DNA from 2 places in the Streptomyces sp. NPDC051684 genome. Region 2 is predicted to be linked to the other one. Evidence: riboswitches for the same ligand, from Rfam matches in the RefSeq annotation. Region 2 holds a riboswitch; the other holds the start of a gene.

Region 1 (3,402 bases), on a different contig from region 2:
TGAAGGATGAGCCGTCCACGCTCGCCTTCCACGTGTTCGTACCGCTGTTGGCCTTGCCGTTGAGCGAGGTGATGGTTCCGGTTCCGGTGGACGGTGTCACGGCGGTGACGCAACCCGACGGTGTGGCGGCGCTGGTCGCCGCGTCGAGCACAGCGCCGAGCGTGGTGCTCGTGCCGGTGGTGGTGACGGAGACGGAGCAGACCTTCAGGTTTCCGGTGCCGTCGTCCACGGTCAGGGCCAGCGAGGTTGCGGTGCCAGAGGTGAAGGTGCCCTGGCCCACCCACTGCGGGGCGCCGGAGGTCGACGGCACGGGGGGTGTGGCGGTGAAGCCGCCTCCGGCGACGGCGCGCAGGCCGTCGATCGAGGCGTATGCCTGGGGAGAGGTGTCACTCGGCAGGTACTTGAAGCCGCCGCCCGGGTTGAACTGCTGGCTGATGAGGAAGTCGACCGGCGTCTTGCCCTTGGAGGTGAGGAAGTCGCCGGTCTGGGCGTTGATGCCGCAGGCGTTGAGCCCGGAGACGGCCCAGCCGTTGGAGTCGGTGTTGACGCCGAACATGGCGTCGAACGCACCGGTGTTGGCGACCAGCTTGTTCTTGAGGAAGGTCTTGGCCTGGACGATGTCGGTGTCCGTGTTGGGGACGCCGGAGACGCAGAGAGCGGCCATCGCGGCGCCGGTCATGTCGATGTCGCTCGCGGTCCCGAGCTGCCCGGCATCACCCTCGGCCTTGCCGTAGTTCCAGCCGCCGTCGTTGTGCTGGTTGGCCCGGATACGGGTGATCATCGCGTTCCGCAGAGACTGGGGGATGCGTATCTGCCCGGACGTGGTCTTCGCCCCGTTCAGAGCGAGCGCGGCGAAGACGGTGCCGTTGAAGTTGGCGGACGGGCCGAAGTAGCCCGGCTCCGCGGTCTGCCAGTAGCGGTAGATGTCGGCCACGAGGTTGCGAGAGGCGGAGACCCGGGCCGGGTCGATGCCCGCGGCGTAGGCATTCAGCGTGGCGCGCTCGTAGTCGGTGACGACGGGGGCGGAGGACGGCCATCCGCTGGTGGACAGCAGGTTTCTGTAGACCGTTCTCGCGTTCTTGGTTGTGTCCCCGCCCGGCGTGACGTCTACGGCGGCGGTGCCTGCGGAGGCGAGCGCGCTGAACGCCCACTCGTTGGAGAGACCGGACCCGGCGTACGAACCGTCAGCAGCCTGCAGGGACTTGAGGTATGCGACACCGTTCGTCTTCGACGTGGCGATCTGGGCCGGCGTCGCGGTTGCGGCGGCGGGAAGTGTGGTGAGAGCGAAGGCTCCGATGGCCGCAGCCGCGGTGATGGCGGCGTGACGGACGGAAACGGGACGTGGCATGGCGTGCTCCAGAGGTGAGGGACGCCGACCGGACCCGGCCCGGTCCCCGGTCTCGGGTGCACACGGCGGGGGAGGCCGCCGTCCGACTGCGCGTGGACCGACTTCCAACTAACCTGTGCCGCTTGGGCATTCGGGCTCGGAGCGGTCCCTCCGCCCCACACCGCTGCGCGTCAGCCCCGGACTCTCACCGGGTTCCCCCACTCGGCAGAGCGGGACAGTACCCGAGCCTCGAGCGCTCGCGCCACAGGGCGATTCTCCTGACGCTGTGATCACGATGTGCACGGCCTTGACGGTTTCTGTGAACCCGTGTTCCAATCCGCCCTGATACGCAAGTAGTTCCAGGGGAAGCCGGTCGAAATCCGGCGCTGACCCGCAACCGTAGGCCCAGTCACCGCTGGGCGAGCCGGAATGCCTGGAGCGTGTTCCACAGCAACAGACGCCGTCGCGGACTACGGCGTGGTGCGACCCGCTCCAACGCCGCCCCTCATCTGCGAGGGCGCTGCCTGGGGCGTCAGCCACGTTTGTCTCCCGTGCCGGCCAGGCATTTAGGGGGCCGTGGTGGAGACCATGGGGCGCACAGAAACGCACATACGAAGACGATTCCGGCCACTGGCTGCCGCACTGACGGGCCTGCTTGTCCTTGCCGCCGCGTGCTTCGCCTTCGTCAGCGTCGCCCAGCCCGCCTCCGCCGCCCCGGTCGGGGACTGCACCGCCACCAAGGGCGCCATCGTGGCCGTCGACTTCGCCCCCTTCGGCGGCAAGGTCGAGCGAGGCTGTGACACCAGCCCCAGCACCGGCTACGAGCTCCTGCACGATGGTGGCTTCACCACCGCCGGGACGGAACACGACGGTCCCGCGTTCATCTGCCGCATCGGCTACGGATCCTTCAACTCCGGTACGCAGTACCCGACTCCGTCAAAGGACTCCTGCGTTCTCACGCCGCCGGCCACCGCCTACTGGTCGTACTGGACCGCCTCACCGGGCCAGGACACATGGACGTACAGCCAGTACGGCGCCATGGACCGCAAGCTGAAGGACGGTGACGTCGACGCCTGGGTCTACGGCGGCACCGACATCGGCGGCACCACGGGAAAGCCCACCTTCAGCCCCGACGACGTCCGTGCCGGAGGCGGCGCGAGCCCCGACCCGAGCGGCGGGCCGACCGGAGCACCCGGCGACGTCGACGTAGCGGGAGCCGCCGCATGGCTCAAGGCGCAGCTGACCGACGGCGAACGCATCGTCGACGAAGGCGCCGACAGCCCCAACTACCTGCTCACGCTGGAGACCGCCTACGCACTGGCCGCGGCGGACGGCAGCAGCGCCACGCTCGACAAGATCACCGCCTTCTTCGCTCAGCACGTGGACGACTACGTGGCTCCCGACGGGAAGGATCAGGCGCCGGACGCGGCCGCGGTCGCCCGCCTGGCTCTGCTGGCCGAGTCGACGGAGGGCGACCCGCGCAAGGTCGGCGGGCGCGATCTGATCGCCGACCTGACCGGGAACGTCTGCGCCGCCGGTCCGGAATCTGGCGAACCGACACCCGGCTGCACCGCCAAGGGCGACTTCCGCAACGTCGACTACGCCGACGAGCAGGCCCGCGCCGTACTCGCCCTGCTGCGAGCGGGCGTGACGCCACCCGATGCCACGGTGGACCGCCTGACTCAGGTGCAGTGCACGAACGGCAGCTTCACCAGCATCCTCATCCGGCCAGGAGGCAACTGCGACGGCGACGCCGCCACCACCGGACTGATCGCACTGGTCCTGAAAAAGGTGGGCGGCCACGACGCCGCTGTCACCAAGGCACGCGACTACCTGACCAAGGCCCAGCGCGACGACGGCGCGTACGTCGCCTACACAGGCTCCACCGCCGGCGATGTGATCACCACGGCCTATGCCGCACAAGGGCTGCGCGCCCTCGGCCAGATGCAGCGAGCGGACGTCGCCGAAGGCTGGCTGTCCCGGACCCAGCTCAAGGGCGGCGGCTTCGGCTTCGACCAGGACGCCACCGACCCGACCTTGTACGCGACACCGGTCGCGATCCTGGCTGGCGTGCA
Region 2 (3,402 bases):
GAGGGAGACGGAGGAGAGCAACGTGCGCACGGGGAAACCTTTCAGAGGAGGCGTCAGGGAGTCAGGAAGCCAGTGGATCGAAGAGGAACTGCAGGGTGCCGGTTCCGGGGTGGCGCACGCGGTGTGCCCGCACGCCGAACACCTCGGCGAGCAGTGCGGGTGTCAGGACCTCGTCCGGGTGGCCGGAGGCGACGACCCGGCCGGCCTGCAGGACGTGCAGGCGGTCGCAGTGGGCGGCGGCGAGGTTGAGGTCGTGCAGGGCCGCCAGCACGGTCGGCCCGCTCGCGCGGACCTGGCGCAGCACGTCCAACTGGTGGGCGATGTCGAGGTGGTTGGTGGGCTCGTCCAGGACGAGAACGCGCGGCTCCTGCGCGAGCGCGCGTGCGATGAGCACGCGCTGCTTCTCGCCGCCGGAGAGCGACAGGAAGCCGCGCGCGGCGAGGTGTGCCACCCCGGCCCGTTCCAGGGCGTGCTCGCAGATCGCCCGGTCGCGTGCGGCGGACCGGTCGCGGTGGGGCAGTCGCGCCATCGCGACGACCTCGGTGACCGTGAAGTCGAACTCCGTGGACGACTCCTGCGGCAGCGCGGCGAGCATCCGTGCGGCGGCCCGGGGCGTCATGCCGTGCACGTCCTCGCCCCCCACCCTGACGACGCCCGCGTCGGGGCGGCGCGCCCGGTAGGCGCACCGCAGCAGCGTCGACTTGCCGCTGCCGTTGGGGCCGACCAGCCCCACGAAGGTTCCGGCAGGCGCGTCGAGGGTGACCTCGTCGACGAGCCGTGCGCCCGCCACCTCGACCGAAACGTCCTCGACATCGAGTCGCACGTCGTGTCCTCCAGAGCAAGCTTCAGTACGGGTGGTCAGTGGGGGAGTCGGTACGGGTAAAGGACGGCGAACTCAGCGGCCGGAGAGCGCGTGACCACCGCGCCGCATGAGCATCAGGAACGCGGGCACGCCGAGGGCGGCCGTCACCGCGCCGACGGGCAGTTCGGTCGGGGCGAGCAGCACGCGGGACAGCACGTCCGCCCAGACGAGCAGGACCGCCCCGGCGAGCGGCGCGACCGCGAGCACCCGTGCGTGGGAGGCGCCGACGAGGATCCGTACGAGATGCGGAACCATCAGCCCGACGAAGCCGATCGCCCCGCTCACGGCGACGACCGTGCCGGTGACGGCGGCGGTCACGACGAACAGTTCACGCCGCAGCCGGTCGGGCGGCACACCCAGCGCCGCCGCGGTCTCGTCCCCCATCGAGAGCGCGTCGAGGGCCCCTGCCCGCACCCTGAGCCACAGCCAGCCCGCCAGCACGGTCGCGGCGGCCAGCGGAATCTTCGGCCAGGTCGCCCCGCCCAGGCTGCCGAGCAGCCACATCATCGCCGAGCGGGCCGCCTCGCCCCGCTCGGCACCGAAGACCATGACGGTGGTGACCGCCTGGAAGCCGTAGGCGAGTGCCGTGCCGGTCAGGACGAGCCGCAGCGGGCTCAGCCCGAGCGGCGAGCGGGCCACCGCGTAGACCACGAGGGTCGCGGCGAGTGCCGACAGGAAGGCAGAGAAGGAGAGAGCCCACACGCCGAATCCGGCGAGCGCGCCGAAGAGGATGACCGCGTTGGCGCCCACGGCGGCGCCGGAGGAGATGCCGAGCACGAACGGATCGGCCAGGGCGTTGCGCACCAGCGCCTGCACCGCGACGCCGACCGCGGTGAGCCCCGCACCGACCACGGCCGCGAGCACGACGCGAGGAAAGCGGATCTCCCACACGATGGTGTAGGCGCCCACGTCGTCGGTGCCGAGACTCCCGCCGCTGATGCCCGCCCACATGAGCCGCAGTACCCGCTCCCAGCTGACGCCCGTCGCCCCGAGCGCGACTCCGCACGCCAGCGAAACGCCGAGTACGCAGATGAGCCCGACGATCAGCGGGGCCGTGGGTATACGTCCGCGGGCGGCGTCGGCGGACGCGGAGGGGGTGGCGGGAGCGGCGGTGCGGGACAAGGCGGGCGCACATCCTCCGGGTCGGCGCCGGCGGCGCGACACACAGGGCACCAGAGGAGCCCGGAGGTTCTGGCGGTCCTGTTCGCAGTCCACGGCGAACGGTTGACACATCGACACGCCTGCCGCGGGTGACCGGACTCGCACGGCCTGACCAGGCCGCGCACACCGTTGCGGGACAGCGCCGGAGTCTCACCGGCTTCCCCCACGAGAGGCCTCCGCACAGTAGCAAGCGGAGGTGAGGGGTGACGCCCGGGTGGGGCTTTGCCTGCATTGCCCTACTGCTGCCGAGTTACTGGAGGCCCAATGCGCCGACGATGTCGTCCGGCGGACAAGGGGACGTCAGGGGGCAGGGCAGCGCGACAGTTACGCTCACGGTTGTCCTAACGGAGTTTCGCGGATACAAACACGAGCAACGCCAACCGCAGCGTCCGTCTGAGCTTCCTCGGCCAGTGAGTTGCTTTGGTGCGACTGTAGAGGGATCCTCCGGCCGTACCAACTGAGTAGCCCCAGTGGATGCCGGGTGAGCGTGTCACATCTGATAGGAGATTCTTCGTCTGCTGGCGGCACAGCAGCTGCACCCATGTTGACCAGGCGAAACGGTAGTTGGTGCGGCCCCCGGTCGGGGGCCGGTCCGGAAATGGTCCGGATCTTGTGTTCTCGGATACCGGATATCCGTGGCGACCAGCACGTTGGCGCTGCTCGCCACATTCGTTTGTGCAGAAGTTGTTCGTTGCCCGTTGCTGACGGCGGAGCGGTCCGAGCCGGGGGAGAAGGTCATCCGCTTCGCCCGCAACGCCGACCTGATCATGGAGTGCGTCCCAGGCCGCGCCACGGTCTGAGAAAGCCGCTCCCCAGACGCTTGGGTGGCACTGGCGTCCGAGTATTTGCCGTCCTTTAGGTGCGGTTTGGACGTAATCTGCAGTCGGGTCTGCCGCAGTAACCTCCGTGTCGCGGCAGACCCGACTTTTTCCAGCGGTGGCCGAGGGTCGAGCAGCCGGATGGATGTCGGCCCCTGTATCCATCCGTACGCCATGAGGGGACCGACACCGGCGCGGTTGGGCTGGCCGAACTCGCGCACTATCCGATCGTCCTGACGCTCCACCGTCTTTGGGGTCGCGGGCAGCACGGGACCATGCGCCTCACGATCGGTACCAGGCTGTGACCCACCGGCAGATGCGGGCAGCCGGCCGATAGAACCTCAGTTGTGGTGGCCGTTCCGGCGCGGGCGGCGTGACCAGTACAGGGCTCCGGCGCCGCCGGCCATGAGGGCGGCCGCGATGCCGCCGATGACGAGGGTGGCGGTGCGGTCGGCTCCGGTGTGGGCCAGTTCCGGCCCGCTGGGGCTGGGGCTGGGAAGTGGTGCCTGCGAGGTCGGAGGTGACGTCGGTGTAGGGGTGGGAGTCGTAGGCGGAGCTGTG

Evidence for each region. A riboswitch is a leader RNA that binds a small molecule or an ion and turns the genes downstream of it on or off. The one in region 2 is predicted to bind cobalamin.
Region 1: another riboswitch for cobalamin. It lies ahead of ACIA8D_RS40060 (prenyltransferase/squalene oxidase repeat-containing protein); the one in region 2 lies ahead of ACIA8D_RS27615 (FecCD family ABC transporter permease).

Annotation. Positions count from the first base shown of each region.
Region 1 covers NZ_JBITCS010000065.1:12,530-15,931, forward strand. Annotated here, with positions in the region: gene ACIA8D_RS40055 (hypothetical protein) at 1-1,348, opposite strand, end outside; cobalamin riboswitch at 1,473-1,546, opposite strand; cobalamin riboswitch at 1,651-1,783, shown strand; gene ACIA8D_RS40060 (prenyltransferase/squalene oxidase repeat-containing protein) at 1,916-3,402, shown strand, end outside.
Region 2 covers NZ_JBITCS010000025.1:26,649-30,050, forward strand. Annotated here, with positions in the region: gene ACIA8D_RS27605 (ABC transporter substrate-binding protein) at 1-30, opposite strand, end outside; gene ACIA8D_RS27610 (ABC transporter ATP-binding protein) at 62-823, opposite strand; gene ACIA8D_RS27615 (FecCD family ABC transporter permease) at 896-1,984, opposite strand; cobalamin riboswitch at 2,090-2,224, opposite strand; gene ACIA8D_RS27620 (hypothetical protein) at 2,659-2,823, shown strand; gene ACIA8D_RS27625 (collagen-binding domain-containing protein) at 3,183-3,402, opposite strand, start outside.